One region of the Limosilactobacillus agrestimuris genome, then DNA from elsewhere that is predicted to be linked to it. Evidence: predicted binding sites of a transcription regulator. Region 1 holds the regulator's gene; each other region holds the start of a gene.

The links. The regulator LexA, encoded in region 1, represses DNA repair genes until DNA is damaged. The targets are predictions, from matches to a motif close to CNAACANNTGTTNG.
Region 2: a site for LexA is predicted at 1,607-1,620, ahead of NFR46_RS02080 (Y-family DNA polymerase). Genes of this name have one in related genera too.
Region 3: a site for LexA is predicted at 1,629-1,642, ahead of uvrB (excinuclease ABC subunit UvrB). Genes of this name have one in related genera too.
Region 4: a site for LexA is predicted at 2,618-2,631, ahead of parE (DNA topoisomerase IV subunit B). Genes of this name have one in related genera too.

What each region holds. Positions count from the first base shown of each region.
Region 1 is NZ_CALPCW010000003.1:60,121-64,573, forward strand. It holds gene cytX (putative hydroxymethylpyrimidine transporter CytX) at 1-1,041, shown strand, start outside; gene lexA (transcriptional repressor LexA) at 1,083-1,715, opposite strand; gene NFR46_RS03095 (DUF896 domain-containing protein) at 1,887-2,138, shown strand; gene NFR46_RS03100 (YneF family protein) at 2,213-2,437, shown strand; gene NFR46_RS03105 (lysophospholipid acyltransferase family protein) at 2,645-3,283, opposite strand; gene NFR46_RS03110 (tRNA1(Val) (adenine(37)-N6)-methyltransferase) at 3,374-4,135, shown strand; gene NFR46_RS03115 (GIY-YIG nuclease family protein) at 4,125-4,397, shown strand.
Region 2 is NZ_CALPCW010000002.1:79,425-83,877, reverse strand. It holds gene NFR46_RS02090 (gamma-glutamyl-gamma-aminobutyrate hydrolase family protein) at 1-547, opposite strand, end outside; gene NFR46_RS02085 (aldo/keto reductase) at 671-1,537, shown strand; gene NFR46_RS02080 (Y-family DNA polymerase) at 1,664-3,190, shown strand; gene NFR46_RS02075 (hypothetical protein) at 3,190-3,609, shown strand; gene NFR46_RS02070 (glycerophosphodiester phosphodiesterase) at 3,672-4,453, shown strand, end outside.
Region 3 is NZ_CALPCW010000005.1:57,310-61,762, forward strand. It holds gene NFR46_RS04825 (LTA synthase family protein) at 1-1,472, opposite strand, end outside; gene uvrB (excinuclease ABC subunit UvrB) at 1,739-3,787, shown strand; gene uvrA (excinuclease ABC subunit UvrA) at 3,808-4,453, shown strand, end outside.
Region 4 is NZ_CALPCW010000006.1:29,084-33,536, forward strand. It holds gene topA (type I DNA topoisomerase) at 1-702, shown strand, start outside; gene NFR46_RS05220 (aldose 1-epimerase family protein) at 814-1,692, shown strand; gene plsY (glycerol-3-phosphate 1-O-acyltransferase PlsY) at 1,806-2,432, opposite strand; gene parE (DNA topoisomerase IV subunit B) at 2,654-4,453, shown strand, end outside.

The sequences.
Region 1 (4,453 bases):
ATTATTTTAGGCCACCTTATTGGTTGTAGTCTTCTTTTCCTTTCGGGAGTAATTGGCGGTCAGTTACGAATTAGTGCAATGGAATCGGTTAAACTGAGCTTTGGTCAAATTGGGGCGTTGTTTTTTGCGTTATTGAATGTCCTCCAGTTAGTCGGTTGGACCGGGATTATGATTTATGATGGTTCATTAGCGGCTGATGGACTCTGGCAACTTGGTCAACCGACATGGTGCCTGTTAATTGGGATTTTGATCATTTTATGGTTGGTTATTGGAATTCGACGACTAAAGTGGCTCAATTTGATTGCGCTAGCTGCTTTATTGTTACTGACGGTTGGCCTTTGCTACCTCATCTTCACAGAACCCCACGTTGATAGTCGCTTTGGCAACTTGTCATTTGGTCAAGGCCTTGAATTAGCGGTCTCGATGCCCCTTTCTTGGTTACCTTTGATTTCAGATTATACTTCGGTAGCCCAGGAACCCGCTCAGGCAAGTGGCGTTAGTGCGGTTACTTATGGGGTGATTAGTTGCTGGATGGCCATTGTTGGGCTGGGTGCAACCCTCCTAACCGGTGAAACCAATATTGCTAAAATTATGCTCGATGCTGGAGTTGGCCTAGGTGGCTTAGCTATTGTTCTCCTCTCGACAGTCACCACGACCTTTATGGATGCTTATTCCGCTGGTGTTTCTGCCCAGACACTAAAAGTTAAGTGGTCATCTCGCTCGACCGCGATCTTGGTAACGGTCTTTGGCGTTCTGGGAGCGATTATTTTGCCGATGGATAATTTCAGTAACTTTCTCTATATCATTGGTTCCGTGTTTACTCCAATGATTACGATTCAGATTATGGACCGCTTTGTTTTCCATTTTGATAATCGCGACCAACGGATTAATTGGCGGAACTTCAATCTCTGGTTGATTGGCTTCATCGTTTACCGGTGCTTGATGTTAATTGACTTGCCAGTAGGGAATACCTTACCAGATGTTATGATTGTGATGCTTCTGGTATGGTTAGTTGAGCGCAAAAGAAAAAGCACAACATAACTACTTTAGGTTTCTGCTATGCTTTAATGGTGATATATCTATTAGAATATATGATCACGATATAAACCAATCACTTTTCCAAGAATTGTAACGTTATCTAAGTAAATCGGTGCCATCGTATCGTTTTCGGGCTGAAGACGGTAGCGTTTGTTTTCTGGTTCGCGGTAGAAACGCTTGCAAGTGGCTTCATTATCACTCGTCATGGCGATCACGATTTCACCGTCTTTTGCAGTCGATTGCTTGCGGACGATGACGTCATCCCTGTCAAGGATTCCCGCCTTGATCATACTCGTCCCGTGGATCTTTAACATAAATAATCCAGATGCATCCTTAATCGAAGGAGGGAGAGGGAAGTAGTCAGTGGTATCTTGAACGGCTAAAATCGGTTGACCAGCTGTGACTACACCGAGCATTGGAATCTCCTTTTGCTCTGGTTCGATTCCGAGAAGATCAAGCCCTTGCTTAGTGATTTCTAATGCCCGTGGTTTGGAAGGATCCTTTTGGAGGTAGCCTTCCTTAATTAAGTTAGTTAAGTGAGAATGGACGGTTGAGGTGGAAGAAAGGCCAACGGTTCCGCAAATTTCGCGGACTGTTGGTGGGTAACCGTGATCCTTAACGTGTTTATAAATGCAATTTAATACGGCAATTTGTTTTTGACTTGCAGCTTTTGCCATTTTGACACCTCATTTGGCTATTGATATTATTCTTAGAATATCATAGTGAATGATGATTTTCAAACGTACGTTCGCGACAAAAGCTAATTAGTAGATATCTTGAAAATAGCCACCAATTTAGCTAAGATCAAGGTAGTAATTTAAGAATATATGGAATGTGAGGAGATAATTATGGCTGAATCTACAGACCAGGAAAAGTTATTAAAGCGAATTAATGAACTTGCCCACAAAAATAAAGAAGAAGGTTTAACGGAAGCCGAAACAAAAGAGCGGGCAAAGTTAAGAAAAGAATATCTTAAGAATTTTCGTGAAGCAATGCGGAGTAATATTGAAATGATGCGGATCTTTGATGATAACGGTAAGGAAGTTACTCCAGAAAAGGTTCGTGAAATTCAACGGAAAAGGGGATTACGGGATGACTAAAATTGTTTAGCCCTTTTCAAGTCGACTACTTTCGTGTACTATTGAACAGTAACTAAAAAAGGAGGAAAGTAGTTGTGGCATTAACAATTTCATTGGTAATCCTCGCCTTACTAATCGGTTTAGTTGGCGGTTTCTTTGGTGCTCGTCGTTACATGGAAAACTACCTTCGCAATAATCCACCTATTAGTGAAGAAATGTTGCGGACAATGATGTTACAAATGGGCCAGAAGCCATCTAGCCGAAAGTTACATCAAATGATGCAAACCATGAAGGCGCAAGCCAAAAAAGCAAATAAGTAATTTTTAAAAGATAAGAGGGTGAGAAAAACAAAACGTTTTTCTCACCCTTAATCTATTTTTTATAGTTTCAAACTTATAAAGTCTAATTACGGGAATCCTAAAGGCTAGCTTCGCGTCGTAACCAGAGCCGTCTTAGAGTATAACGCAGCGGCGCAAGTCTATTTGGCTCTCAAGAAGGTTAATTCTCAGATTTCTTTCAATTTATAATTAAAAGTCGTCATCTTTTGGCTTTGGTGGAACAATATATTTGTAATTTGGATTAATTTGGTGGTCTAGTTCATCAAAAGCCCTTTGCATTTCATCTTCTAGCTTTGCCTGGCTTTCATCATCTAATTTGTTTTTGCGGTCAACATAAATTGGCTTACCAAAGGCAATGTGGCGAGGTTGCCGCTTAAACATTTCACCAAACTTGAGTGGTCCTTGGTAAACAACCGGAACGAGGGGAACATTCGCTAATTTGGCAATTAAAGTAGCACCACCCTTTAACTTGCTTGAATAGCGGGAACCTGATGGAAAAATAATTATTGATAGATCGGTCTTCCGCAGGATCTGGACCGGCTTTTTAATAACAGATGGACCGGGATTTTTACGGTCGACTGGGAAGGCATGGAGCCGCTTTAAGAAGAAGGCGGCTAAAGGATTTTTGAATAACTCCTTTTTTGCCATAAAACTAAACTTCTTTGGGTAGATCGCTAGAGCAATTAGGACCGGATCCATCCATGTCCGGTGGGGGGCAATAATGATATAATTACCGTCGGGTATATTTTCCTTATTGTAAATCTTAGCCTTGCCATTAATTAAGTTTAAAAATGGTTGAATAATGGCAACGAGAAATGAATATAGCATAAAATCATCCAATCTTAATCTGAATAATAACTGGCATTATTATGACGAAAAAATCAACTCCTTGCAAGTTTTAAAAGAGGTGAGTGGTAAATGGACAATGATAAATTACTAAAAACAAATGAACGAATTGATCAACTATACAGCCAGGATGTTCAAATTATTCAAAATCCAAACTGCTTTGCGTTTTCACTAGATGCAGTTCTCTTAGCTGATTTTGTTTGGCCCAATAAGAAGCGCCAAGCAAAAATTGTTGATCTGTGTGCTGGCAATGGGGCGATTGGCCTTTTTCTCCATCAGAAGCTTGGTGGTCACTTTACAGAGGTAGAACTTCAACAGCCGATTGCGGACATGGCAGAGCGAACCGTCAAGTTAAATCACTTAGAAGAACGTTATGATGTTTTAAATATGGATATTAAGGACGTTTACGAGAAGATACCAAAGGATTCAGCAGATATCGTTTTGTGCAATCCACCATATTTTCCAAATAATGAGCATAGTCAAAAGAACCCTAACCAAGCTTTAGCTATTGCTCGTCATGAAATTAAAACTAATTTAACAATGGTTGTCGAAAAGATGAGTGGCCTCTTAAAGATGAATGGTCGGGGATACCTAGTCCACCGTCCAGATCGCTTAGCTGAAATTTTAACGACATTAACTAGTCACCGTCTTGCTCCTAAACGGATCCGCTTTATCCATCCAAAACCGGATCGTGAAGCAAATATCGTATTGATTGAGGCAATTAAGGATGGTGGGGATGGTGGCATCCGGGTCGTTCCCCCATTAGTAGTTAATCAAGCTAACGGTGAGTACGGAACTGAGGTGCAACGGTTGCTTTATGGCGATAAAAAGTAAACATTATTATATGTATGTTTTACATTGTGCCGATGAAAGTCTTTATTGTGGCTTTACAACTGATGTGCTCCGACGGTTTCACACTCATCAAACATATAAGGGAGCAAAATATACGCGGGTAAAATCACGCCACCCACTTAAGTTGATCTACTGGTGCGAATACCCGACTAAACATGATGCATTAAGTGCTGAATACCATTTCAAACACCAAAGTAGACAGCAAAAAGAACACTACTTACACTTGAGAGGAATTAGTATTTAAATTAATTCTGTGAAGTTAGGGATAAAAGCTTGTCAGATGAGACGCTTTTTTGTATA
Region 2 (4,453 bases), on a different contig from region 1:
TTTGATTTAAGGCTTGATGGTGACGAGAGTTAACGTAAGGTCGCGTCCCAACCAGGGTAAAGATTCGACTATCCTGTTCAACATTGACGTGATGAGAGGGAAAGTTGCCGGGAGCATCCTGTGAATGCTTGAGTGTTTGTCGAGGGTCTTCTGAGAGGTCTTGAAAGATAGTTCCGCCGAGGGCAACGTTAATTATCTGCATTCCTCGACAGATTCCCATTAAAGCCTTATTAGCTTTTAGGGCGGCCCTTACAAGCGCAACTTCAAATTGATCACGTTTGAAGTACGTTGGTCCCAGTTTTTGGTGGGGTTCTTCCCCATAAAAAGTTGGATCAACGTCACTTCCACCAGCAAAAATAATTCCATCAAATAAGTCAAGATAGTTTGGGATAAGTTTTGGATCCACACTGGGGAAGATCACGGGGAGCCCTCCTGATTTTAGGACTGCTTCAATTAACGGTCGTGGGGCAAAAGCTGCATTTCGTTCGTTGATGATGTTTGTCGCTTCAGTTAAAGTGTCAGCTGGAATAGCAATTCGTGGTTTCATATTTAGTCTCCTAATTTTTTAATAGCATTATAATAGAATTTTAATAGAGAGGAAAGGAGAATTAAAAAACTACTCAAAAAAAGAAAAAACTATATAATAGTAAGTGAGGAAGAAGTGAATAATTTGATCGAATTAACAAGTATTAACTCAAAACTAAATTTAAGTAACGGTACCCAAATTCCATGTGTGGGTTACGGAACTTTCCGAACACCCGCTAATGTAGCCGAGAAGGCAGTTGCAGATGCAATCAAGGTTGGGTATCGGCATATTGATACAGCAGCCGTATATGGGAACGAAGAGGCGGTTGGTAAAGGAATTAAAGATTCAGGAATCGACCGGAAGGACCTCTTTGTCACCAGTAAATTGTGGAATGATAGCCGCGGTTACGACTCAACCAAGAAAGCTTTCCAGGAAACGTTGGATCGTCTCCAAATGGATTATTTAGACCTCTACCTGATTCACTGGCCAGCAAACCAAAAGCAGTTTGGAACAAAAGCAAGTGAGATCAACGCTGAAACTTGGCGGGCCATGGAAGATTTGTACAATGAGGGGAAGATTAAGGCAATCGGATTAAGTAACTTTATGCCTCACCACATTGTTGAACTTATGAAGACGGCTAAAGTTGCCCCTGCAGTTGATCAAATTGAGGTTCACCCAGGTTGGCCGCATACTGAACAGGTAAAGTACCTTCAAGCTCATAACATTCTTGTGGAAGCTTGGGCTCCGCTTGGTGGTCAGGGAGCACATGTAATGACGAACCCAACAATTCTGCAAATTGCTGACAAGTATGGTAAAACAGCTGCTCAAGTTTGTTTACGGTGGATTATTCAACAGGGAATTGTCCCACTACCAAAGTCAGTTCATGAAAACCGGATGATCCAAAATAAGGAAATTTTTGATTTTTCATTAGCCGATGATGAAATGAAGAAGATTAGCTTATTGACTAACCTTGGTGGTCAATGTGCTGATCCAGATGAAGCAGATTTCTAAAGTGCCATAATTGAAAAGATCCCAGAGTTTGAGTATTTCGAGCTTTGGGATCTTTTTAACTTTGCTTATCGACCGTTTGTTCGATAAAATGCTATAATAAATAAAAATAGTAAGGGAGCGCCGTTGATGGCAGGTCAGCAAAGAATCTATATTGCAATTGATTTGAAGTCTTTTTATGCTTCCGTTGAGTGTATCGCTCACCACTTGAATCCATTAAATGCTAATTTAGTGGTTGCAGATAGCTCACGGACGAATAAAACAATTTGTCTAGCTGTTTCGCCAGCATTGAAGCAGTTTGGCGTTCCTGGACGTCCCCGACTTTACGAAGTTCAACAAATCGTTGACCGAATTAATAGGGAGCGGGCAAAGAAGGCTACCTGTCATCACTTATCCAAACATAGTTCAATTTACCGGGGAAAGTTATTAAAGTCACCTAACTTACGGGTAGGCTTTCGAATCGTTTCACCACGGATGCAATTTTACATGGAGCGCAGTGCAGAAGTTTATGGGATCTATTTGCGCTTTATTAAGCCTGAAAATATCCACGTTTATTCGATTGATGAGGTGATGATGGATGTTACAGATTACCTTGTTGAACATCAGGTCTCGCCACACACGTTAGCCAAGCAGATTATCCAACAGATCCAGTTAGAAACGGGTCTTACCGCAACAGCCGGGATCGGGACCAATCTCTACCTTGCAAAGGTGGCAATGGATATTGTGGCTAAAAGGATCCCAGCTGATCAAGATGGTGTCCGGATTGCACAAATGAATGAATACCAATACCGACGATATCTCTGGGCTCACCAACCACTAACAGATTTTTGGCGAGTTGGCCGTGGCTATACTAAGAGGTTAGAGAAGTTAGGCTTACACACGATGGGAGACATTGCCCGTTGTTCAATTGGTAAGTTATCGGATCAATTAAATGAAGAGGTCCTATACCGCGAGTTTGGAAAAAATGCCGAACTATTAATTGATCACGCCTGGGGACACGAGACAGCGACGATTGCCGATATAAAGAATTACCATTCCGAAGAACACGGCATCTATTCTAGCCAGGTCCTGATGAAACCATATAAGTACCGTGAGGGATTGGCGGCTGCTCTGGGGATGGTTGATTCAGTTGCTTTAACCATGGTAAAACGTCATGTTGTGAGTGCTGATTTTGGGATTGTTATCCATTATGATCCACAAAACCTCCAGTATGCACCAAACTACCAGGGACCAGTAGTAGAGGACTTTTATGGACGGAGAACCGCTAAACCAAGTCACGCGCATCAGAAACTAGAATTGCCGACAGCTTCAAGCTCAGAATTGCGCCAGATTTATAAACAACTATACGAGAAGTGTGTTAATCCGCACCTCCTGATAAGGAAAATAACGTTAATTTCGACTCATATGGTGGATGAAGAGGTTGCGGCTAAAACGGCTCGCTTTAAACAGACTAACCTTTTTGAAGATCCCCAAAAAGAAATTAGGCAAGAAAGAACTGCAGCAATCAAACGGCAACGGGATCAAAAACTCCAAGCAACAATCCTTAAACTACAACAAAAACTTGGTGATAAGAATGTTATTCTTCACCTGGGAGATTTGCGAAAAGGATCAACAACGAAGGAACGAAATGACCAAATTGGGGGACACCGGGCATAATGATAGATGAAAAGAAAATAATTGAACAAAAATTATTTAGCGACACTTCTCGGTATAATGACATTATTAATCGTCCTTACCAACCATCAAAGGGACATTTACCAATGCCTCGCTCTGATCGTGCTGGGCAGTTCGCGCCCTTTGCTGCCTTAACGGGATTTGGCAATTTGATCCAAAAAAAGGCTGAAATATACACTCATAAAAAATATCTCTCGGCAAGCGCGGAACGTCGGATCATAAAGAAACTTCAAATGTTAGCCGGGACAAAAAGCACGGTTACTATTAACTACTTTAATGATGAGGTCGGGCTTTACGAAGAATTCCGGGATCAGGTATCAACCGTTAAAGTTGAACGGGGAAAAGTTTTCTTTAATCAGCGACCAGCAATTGCGATTGCTAATATTAAGGAAGTTCGTTAATTATAGGTGCTGTATAATAGTGGAGATGCATGTAGTAGGAGTTTGTTAAAGAGGGAGTAACTTTGAGAGTAATTTGGCGTAATCTCTGTCAATATTCAAGAAATTTTTGGCAGCATTGGGTGTCATTTATTATTTTGTTTGTAGGGATGGATCTAGCTAACCAGCTGGTCTTCATCCCAATTTTTCGGTTAACGGCAACCTATATTTTACAAGCTGGAGGAATACCGTTTATTTCTTACCAGAATATCGGGATATTAATAACTCAACATACCCTGGTTGTAATTGGTTTGTTAATCGAATTAATTCTCTTACTGTTGGTAATTTATTGGCAGTTTGCATTTCTTTTATTAGGACTACGCTTAATTTTAGGTGGTCAGATTAGCCTTAAGCGGTTACTGAAGGAATCTTGGTTAGCAATGCAAAATATTCGACCAGGATCCCCTCCGTTACTGCTTCTTTACTTTATTCTAGTTCTTCCGTTTGTGGATCTTGTATTTCGCACACCATTATTATCAAAAGTTCAAATTCCTGAATTTATCCTTGACTTCATGACACGAAATAGTGTGTTACTGACGATCTTAATTATTTTTTATATTGTCATTACGATTCTAGGGATTCGTTTGATTTTAACTTTACCATTGATAATTTATCGCCAGTACCGAACACGGCAAGCGCTAAGAGAAAGTTGGCAATTAACCAGTAAACTTAAGTGGTGGCAATATATAGAACAACTAATTGTCCTTGGATTAATTACGGTTATTATTTTGGCTCTCTTCTACTTATTAATTTACGGCTTGCAATCACTTATGGATCTATTTCCCGGGAAATTAGCGTTCATGTCGGC
Region 3 (4,453 bases), on a different contig from region 1:
TTAAAACGACAAGTCTTTCCATAGCGCTTTTCTAGTTGCCAACTAGCAACGAGGGCAACAATAATGGCAATTAATGTAAAAGCAATTATCCACTTGTTAACCATTCCAAGCATTTCTCCAGGAGCGGTTAATGTTGAAATGTCAGTCGGAATGATTGGCTCATTTCGTGCAGCAATCTTTAGGACAGAAGCACCAAGCCAACCAAGATAGAGGATTATTGTGATTCCGGAACTGAGCCACCAGCGATTAGTAATTGCCATCAAGATTAGGGCAATTGCAAAGATGATTAAGACGTTTACCGTGATAATTTTTGGTCGTTCGGTAAGCATCCACTCTACCATAGTAAATTTACCATTCCAAAGAATCGCAAATGAGGCTAGCGTAATTCCCCAAAGAATAAGGTAAGTTAAAAGGACCGGCCAGTAATGCTTGCTAAAGTGCTTCAGTCTTTGAAGAAGATTCCAATAGTTTAACTGCCAATTAATTTTATTTCCCAGGAAATTAACAAGAATCATAATGGCACTGAAAATAACAACAATCGTAATTCCCAGGATAATTATTGCTTGCCAACTTACTTGAGGTAATAGTAAAGGTGTAAAAAGCATTGGTAACCCAAGAAAATTCAAGAGGAGGAGTCCCATGACAGGAAGAAGCTGATCTTCATGTTTTTCCTCCTGTGTCCGTAAGAACCACGCCGTCATGATAAGACAAGTGAGAAGTAAGAATGGTTGATACGGGTTAATCCCTAATAGGTAGTGGGTATCAGGAGTCAAATCACTGTGGGGGCTATAGTCAACGTGGTTCATATTAAGCCAGGTGATGAGGGCGGCAAAGAGTAAACTAATAACTGTTAAAAAGAAATAACGAGCATTGGACCACTTCTTAAGCCATTCGCGATCATTTGCTAGCCAATCTCCAAGTGCGAAAAGGTAGATAAACCAAATTAAACTCGTTCCCCGGTGAAAACCAAAGGCATCGTAGCCACTAACAAGGTTAATCAGCAAGAAAATAAATGAAAACCCAATTAGCCAGTGTCGACGGGTAACTGTTGACCAGCGATGGCAAAACTTTTGTAGTGGGTGTGCGAAAAGGTAAAAGTCACTACAAATGAGCCAGGTGATGAATACCTGCTGGACAACGTAGAGTTCGGGAGATGGCTGGGCTGAGGTAATTATTGGTTGGGTTGTAAACTTTGCCCAGGTAAAGGTAATTGCCCCGACGATCCATAAGGTTAATACCGCAATTTGGCGATTAAATCGCCCTTGGTGTTGGTTAGCCCCAATTGCGATTGGGACCCATAATACGGTCGTACTAATAAATGTTTTTAAAATCCACCATAATATAAAGGGTAAGGTTGCTTCTTGCAGGTGGGTGAGCAACTGACTTGCGGTTCCTAAAAAGCAAATGATTGCGAGAACAACAAATAAACTCCCCAATTGAAGTTCCCGTTTTTGCTTTAAACTACTAAACATTGATCTCCAACTTTCTCTTTTGTGAAATTTAAACATTACTATTATACGGAGAGGAAAATTATGATTCAACCATGTCTAATCAGGATTAAGATAAAGTTAATTTCCGTTGATTTGTTGTTTTATAATAAGACAAATTGAGCATTTCATATAGATAGACGAATACATGTTCTGGTGATAAACTAAAGAGGATAATTGTAACCATTGAGACGGAAGGTAGCAGAGATAAATTGTTGCCTTCCATTTTCAGGTACTGAGGAGGATTACTTGTGATATATCGCCAACCTCATAAAAATTTTGAATTAGTTTCTGACTATCAACCTACTGGTGATCAACCAGAGGCAATTAAAGAATTAACGACTGGAATCGAAAAGGGAGAAAAGTCGCAAATCCTACTAGGGGCAACTGGGACTGGGAAGACTTTTACGATCTCCAACGTAATTGCAAATGTAAATAAGCCAACGTTAATTTTGTCTCACAATAAGACGTTGGCAGGTCAACTATACAGTGAAATGAAGAAGTTCTTTCCCCACAATGCGGTTGAATACTTTGTTTCCTACTATGATTATTACCAACCAGAAGCATATGTGCCTTCAAGTGATACCTATATTGAAAAGGATGCTTCAATTAATGATGAAATTGATGAACTTCGTCACTCAGCAACTAGTTCGCTAATGGAACGTGACGATGTGATTGTTGTTGCTTCAGTTTCTAGTATCTTTGGACTTGGGGACCCAAGTGAATACCATAACCACGTTGTTTCGTTGCGGGTTGGTCAAGAGATTGAACGGGATCAATTACTGAGAGAATTGGTTAATATCCAGTTTGAACGAAATGATATTGACTTTCAACGGGGGCGTTTCCGGGTTCATGGGGACGTTGTTGAAGTTTTCCCGGCATCACGAGAAGATAAGGCGCTACGAATCGAATTTTTTGGTGACGAGATTGATCGGATTCGTGAAGTTGATGCCCTTACTGGTGAAGTGATTGGGGATCGGGAACATATATCAATCTTCCCGGCGACCCACTTTTTAACCAGTGAGGAAATTATGGACCGGGCTCTTCCACAGATCGAAAACGATATGAAAAAGCAGGTTAAGAAGTTTACAAATGAAGGAAAGTTGCTTGAAGCTGAACGAATTCAGCAACGGACAACCTATGATATTGAGATGCTTCGTGAAATGGGCTACTGTAACGGAATCGAAAACTATTCACGGTATATGGATGGACGCAAGCCTGGTGAACCACCGTATACACTATTGGACTTCTTTCCCAAGGACTTTCTGTTAGTAGTTGATGAATCTCACCAAACGATGCCTCAGGTCCGGGGAATGTACAATGGGGATCGGGCACGAAAACAGATGTTAATTGATTATGGATTCCGTTTACCAAGTGCGCTTGATAACCGGCCATTAAAATTGGCAGAGTTTGAGAAGCACGTTAATCAGGTTGTCTACATGTCTGCTACACCGGGTCCATATGAGATGGAACAAACTGATCACGTTGTCCAACAAATTATTCGGCCAACTGGCTTGCTTGATCCGACGATTGAAGTTCGGCCAGTAATGGGGCAAATTGATGACTTAGTTGGTGAAATTAATAAGCGGATTGAAAAGCATGAGCGGGTCTTTGTAACTACTTTAACCAAGAAAATGTCAGAGGACTTAACGGATTATCTCAAGGATCTTGGATTAAAGGTAAAGTACCTTCATAGTGATATTAAAACCTTAGAGCGGACCCAGATTATCCGTGATCTTCGTCTTGGTAAGTTTGATGTCCTGGTAGGGATTAACCTTTTGCGGGAGGGACTTGATGTTCCAGAAGTATCTCTTGTAGCAATTCTTGATGCTGATAAGGAAGGATTTTTACGGAATGAACGTTCCTTGATCCAAACGATTGGTCGGGCTGCCCGGAATGCTAATGGCTCAGTAATTATGTATGCTGATACGGTTACGGATTCAATGCAAAAAGCAATTGATGAAACGAAGCGACGTCGGGAAATCCAGATGGCTTATAATAAGAAACATGGTATTACACCGAAGACCATCATTAAGCCAATTCAAGAAGCTATTTCATCAACTACTAAGACTGAGGATAGTGGTAAGAAGGCCGATAGTACTGAATTTACAAGTAAGGACTTTGCAAAACTTTCACGTGATGATCAAACTAAGATGATTGAAGAGCTAACCGAACAAATGCGGGCAGCTGCCAAACGCCTTGACTTTGAGCAAGCAGCAACTCTCCGTGATACGGTAATGGAATTAAAGGCACAGATGACAGGAAAGAAAACTAAAAAAGTAAAGCATAGTAAAAAATAATAAGGGGGAGTGAGTTATCCGTGGCAAACGATAAGATTATTATTCATGGTGCGCGGGCACATAATTTAAAGAATATTGATGTAAAAATTCCAAAAAATAAGCTTGTTGTTATTACTGGTTTATCTGGTTCGGGAAAGAGTTCTTTAGCCTTTGATACCCTATATGCTGAAGGACAACGACGCTATGTTGAGAGTTTGTCTGCCTATGCCCGGCAGTTCTTAGGACAAATGGATAAGCCAGATGTTGACTCAATTGATGGTCTTTCACCGGCAATCTCAATTGATCAAAAAACCACTTCACATAACCCTCGTTCAACAGTCGGGACGGTTACGGAAATTAACGACTTCCTTCGTCTACTTTGGGCACGGGTTGGGACACCAATTTGTCCAAACGATCATATCCCGATTAGTAGCCAATCACCTGACCAAATGGTGGATCGGGTATTGGAATTTCCCGAACGGACCCGTCTGCAAATTCTTTCACCAGTTGTCCGGGATAAGCGGGGAACCCAAAAGAAGGTTTTTGAGAAGATCAAGAAAGAAGGATTTGTCCGAGTTCAAGTTGATGGTGAAACTTATGAACTAGATGAAGTTCCAGAGCTTGATAAGAATAAGAAGCACACCGTTAACGTGGTCATTGATCGGATTATTATTAAAGATGGAATTC
Region 4 (4,453 bases), on a different contig from region 1:
CGGTATACCGAAGCGGCCTTGATTAAGACCCTTGAAGAAAATGGTGTTGGTCGTCCTTCAACCTATGCACCAACACTAGATACTATTCAACGGCGTTATTATGTTCGCCTGGTTTCACGTCATTTTGAACCAACAGAACTTGGTGAGATTGTTAACACTATCATTGAAAAACAGTTCCCAGATATCGTGAATGCTAAATTTACTGCTGATGTTGAAGGTAAGCTTGATCAAATTGAAGAAGGAAAGCAGAATTGGGTAAGGGTTGTTGATAGTTTCTACCAACCATTCTCAAAGGAAGTTAGCACCGCTGAAAGCGAAGTTGCTAAAATTGAAATGAAAGATGAACTTGCCGGAATAGATTGTGATATTTGTGGGGCCCCAATGGTAATTAAAATGGGACGTTATGGTAAGTTCTATGCTTGCTCTCGTTTCCCAAATTGTCGAAATACCAAGGCAATTGTTAAGGATACTGGGATAACTTGCCCAAAGTGTGGTCAAGGAACTGTTGTTGAACGAAAGTCAAAGAAGAACCGAACCTTCTATGGATGTTCTCGTTATCCAGATTGCGACTTCGTTTCTTGGGATAAGCCAATTGGTCGTAATTGCCCTAAAGATGGTCACTTCTTAGTTGAGAAAAAGATCAAGGGTGGTACCCAAGTTGTATGTCCTAACGGTGATTATGAAGAAGCACCACAGAAATAGTAAAACGGTTTCATTTAATTTTACTAAATTTTACTAGTTTACTAATTTAAAAGAGCTCTCTAATTTGCTATGATGCGGTTAGAGAGCTTTTTACTAAGGAGAAATGGTACTATGATTAAGCTAGAAAACGATAAATTAACTGTTGAAATTGCTGAGTTAGGAGCCCAATTACATAGTATTCGGCGGAATGACAATCAGGTTGAATATTTATGGCAAGGTGACCCTGCTTCATGGAAGCGTCAAGCACCAGTCCTCTTTCCGTTTGTTGGTCGTCTAAAGGATGATCAATATGAATATGCGGGTGAAACATATCATCAGACTCAGCATGGTTTTGCTCGTGATCGTGAATTTAAGGTAATTGATCAAACTAGTTCACGAGTTGTTCTCGAACAAACAGAGGATGAAGAGACATTAAAAGTCTTTCCGTTTGTCTTTCAATTGCGGATAACATATGAATTAGCTGGAGATCAGTTAAATGTTTATTACGCGGTTACTAACCCTGATAGTAAACATTCACTAATTTATGCAATCGGTGCTCACCCTGGTTTTAACATGCCGTTGAACAACGATGGTGCCTTTGAACAGGTCCAATTAAGTGTTTCTCCTGCTGAAGAGTATTCGCGGGTCGTACTAGATGGTCCTTACAATGATTCACAAAATCCAATTATGATTAACATGCAAAAGCCATTAACAATTAACCATGAATTATTTAAGAATGATGCCATAATTTTTGAAACTGAAGGTGCAAAGTTTACTGCTACTTTGACCGATCCGGTTAATAACCATGGTGTTCATGTTCATACCTTAGGAACCCAACATGTTGGAGTATGGTCGCCATATCCTGCTAAAGCTAACCTGGTTTGTGTTGAACCATGGTGGGGGATTGCGGATAATGTTAATGCAGATGGTAAATTACTCCATAAACAGGGGATGCACCGCTTGGCACCGCAGGATAATGATACATATAAGTATAGTATCCAACCATTTTAAATCAAAAAGTAATTGGTAATAATTTTCTTGCAGATCTTAAAAGACTCTGGCACAGTACACAAAAAGGCTCTAGTATTTGGAAAATCCGAACGCTAGAGCCTTTTTCAAAACCCCTATTTTTGGTGTTTTTTCTTTAAATAATAAACGAGACCGAAACTCACTAATGATTCTTTACCAGTAAGAATTCGTATAATATTACTCTTGTGTCGCCAGAGAACTAATACGGTTAAAATTCCTGCAACGCAGCTAAGAATCAGATCATGCTCACAAAGAGCGATGATAAAGATTGAAGTAATTCCAACGATACTGGCACAACTAGCCATACTAGTTAACAATAATGTCCCAATGAAAATTGCGCAGGCAAGTGCAAATAATGGCGGATTATATGCTAATAGGATCCCAGCACTAGTTGCAACTGCTTTTCCTCCATGGAAGTGATCAAAAATCGAAAAAGTATGCCCTAATGAGGCAAAGATACCAATAAGCAGTGGGTTAACAGAGTGAGAAACTCCCAATAAGTATGGTTGACTTGCTGCTAAAGTTCCTTTCAGAACATCCATTAGGAGAACAACAACTCCTGCTTTAGGCCCCAATTCACGAAAAGTGTTAGTGGTTCCAATATTCCCACTACCAAGTTTGCGAATATCTTTATGGTAAAAAGTTTGACCAATCCAAAGTCCTGATGGAATAGAACCAAGAAGGTAGGCAACAATTACCATTCCAATTATTTTAATTGTCATTCAATTTACTCCTTAAAAATAGCTACCCATTTAAGATAGCACGAAATGCTGCTGGAAGCTACTAAGTCAACTACTTTTTAAAATGCGGTTTGCAAAATAATGATCAAATGAAGTATTATCGTTATTGTTAACGATTGTAATTGAACTATTACAATCTTGTTTGAACTAGGGTATAATATACTAGCCGAACAAATGTTCAAAATGAAAAGGGAGGTCATTTTGTGGCCACAAAGAAAGTAAAGTATGATGCATCCTCGATTCAGGTCTTAAAAGGGCTTGAAGCCGTTCGAAAACGACCGGGGATGTATATTGGATCTACGGATTCTCGAGGATTACACCACCTCGTATACGAAATTGTTGATAATGCGGTTGATGAAGCATTATCTGGATATGGTGATGAAATTAATGTCACTATTGAAGCTGATAATTCTATTACTGTCCAAGATCATGGTCGGGGAATGCCAGTAGGGATGCACGCTTCAGGTAAACCAACCCCTGAAGTGATTATGACTGTTCTCCATGCCGGTGGAAAATTTGGACAATCAGATGGTTATAAAACTTCTGGAGGGTTACATGGTGTTGGGGCATCAGTAGTTAACGCTTTGTCTACCAATTTAACTTTAACGATTGTGCGAGATCATGAGCGTTATCAAGAAAAGTTTAAAGATGGTGGACAACCAATTGGAACCTTGAAAAAATTAGGCCATACTAGCGCCGGAAATGGGACAATGGTTTCTTTTAAGCCTGATCCAGCGATTTTTACAACTACTGTCTATGATTACAATACTTTAGCTAATCGTTTAAGGGAATCTGCTTTTCTTTTAAAGGGAATTAAGATTGTTTTAACAGATAAACGCAAAAATCAGGAAAAACAAGATATCTTTCAATATAAGGATGGTATTCAGGAATTTGTTACCTACCTTAATGAGGGAAAAGATACCCTGGGAAAAGTTTTGTACTTTGATGGCAGTCAAGATGGTGTTGAGGTTGAAGTAGCTGCCCAGTATAATGATGGCTATTCTGAATCACTACTGTCGTTTGTCAATAATGTTCGGACTCCTGATGGTGGGACCCATGAAGCAGGATTTAGAAGTGCTTGGACGAAGACATTTAACGAATATGCCCATAAAGTTGGTTTATTAAAGGAAAAAGATAAAAACCTTGAGGGTAGTGATGTTCGTGAAGGACTAACCGCTGTTGTTTCCGTTCGAATTCCTGAACGAATTTTACAATTTGAAGGTCAGACAAAGGATAAGTTAGGAACCCCTGAAGCACGAAAAATTGTTGACTCCATCGTTAGTGAACAACTTGGCTATGCATTAATGGAAAATGGCGACTTTGCTCAAATGTTGATTCGTAAATCAATCAAAGCCCGTGAAGCCCGTGAAGCAGCGCGAAAGGCCAGAAACCAAGCTCGTGGTGGTAAACGAAAGAGTCGAAAAGAACGAAACCTTTCCGGAAAGTTAACCCCTGCTCAATCAAAGAATGCAAAGAAAAACGAGCTCTTCTTAGTCGAAGGTGACTCCGCTGGTGGTTCTGCAAAGCAAGGACGTGACCGGAAGTACCAAGCAATTTTGCCGTTACGGGGGAAAGTCTTAAATACTGAAAAAGCAAAGCTTGATGATGTATTAAAGAATGAAGAGTTGAACACCATTATCTATACGGTTGGTGCCGGTGCTGGTTCTGAATTTAACGTTGAAGATTCTAACTACGATAAGATTATTATTATGACGGATGCCGATGATGATGGGGCCCATATTCAAATCTTGTTGTTAACCTTCTTCTATAAATATATGCGACCAATGATTGAGGCAGGAAAAATTTATATTGCCTTACCTCCGTTATATCGTTTGCAAACTGGGCGGGGAGCAAAAACAAAGATTACTTACGCCTGGACTAATGATGAATTAACTAAGCTGACTAAAAAGGCAGGAAAAGGTGCTCAATTACAGCGATTTAAGGGTCTTGGTGAAATGAATGCTGACCAACTATGGGAAACCACAATGAATCCTGAATCACGG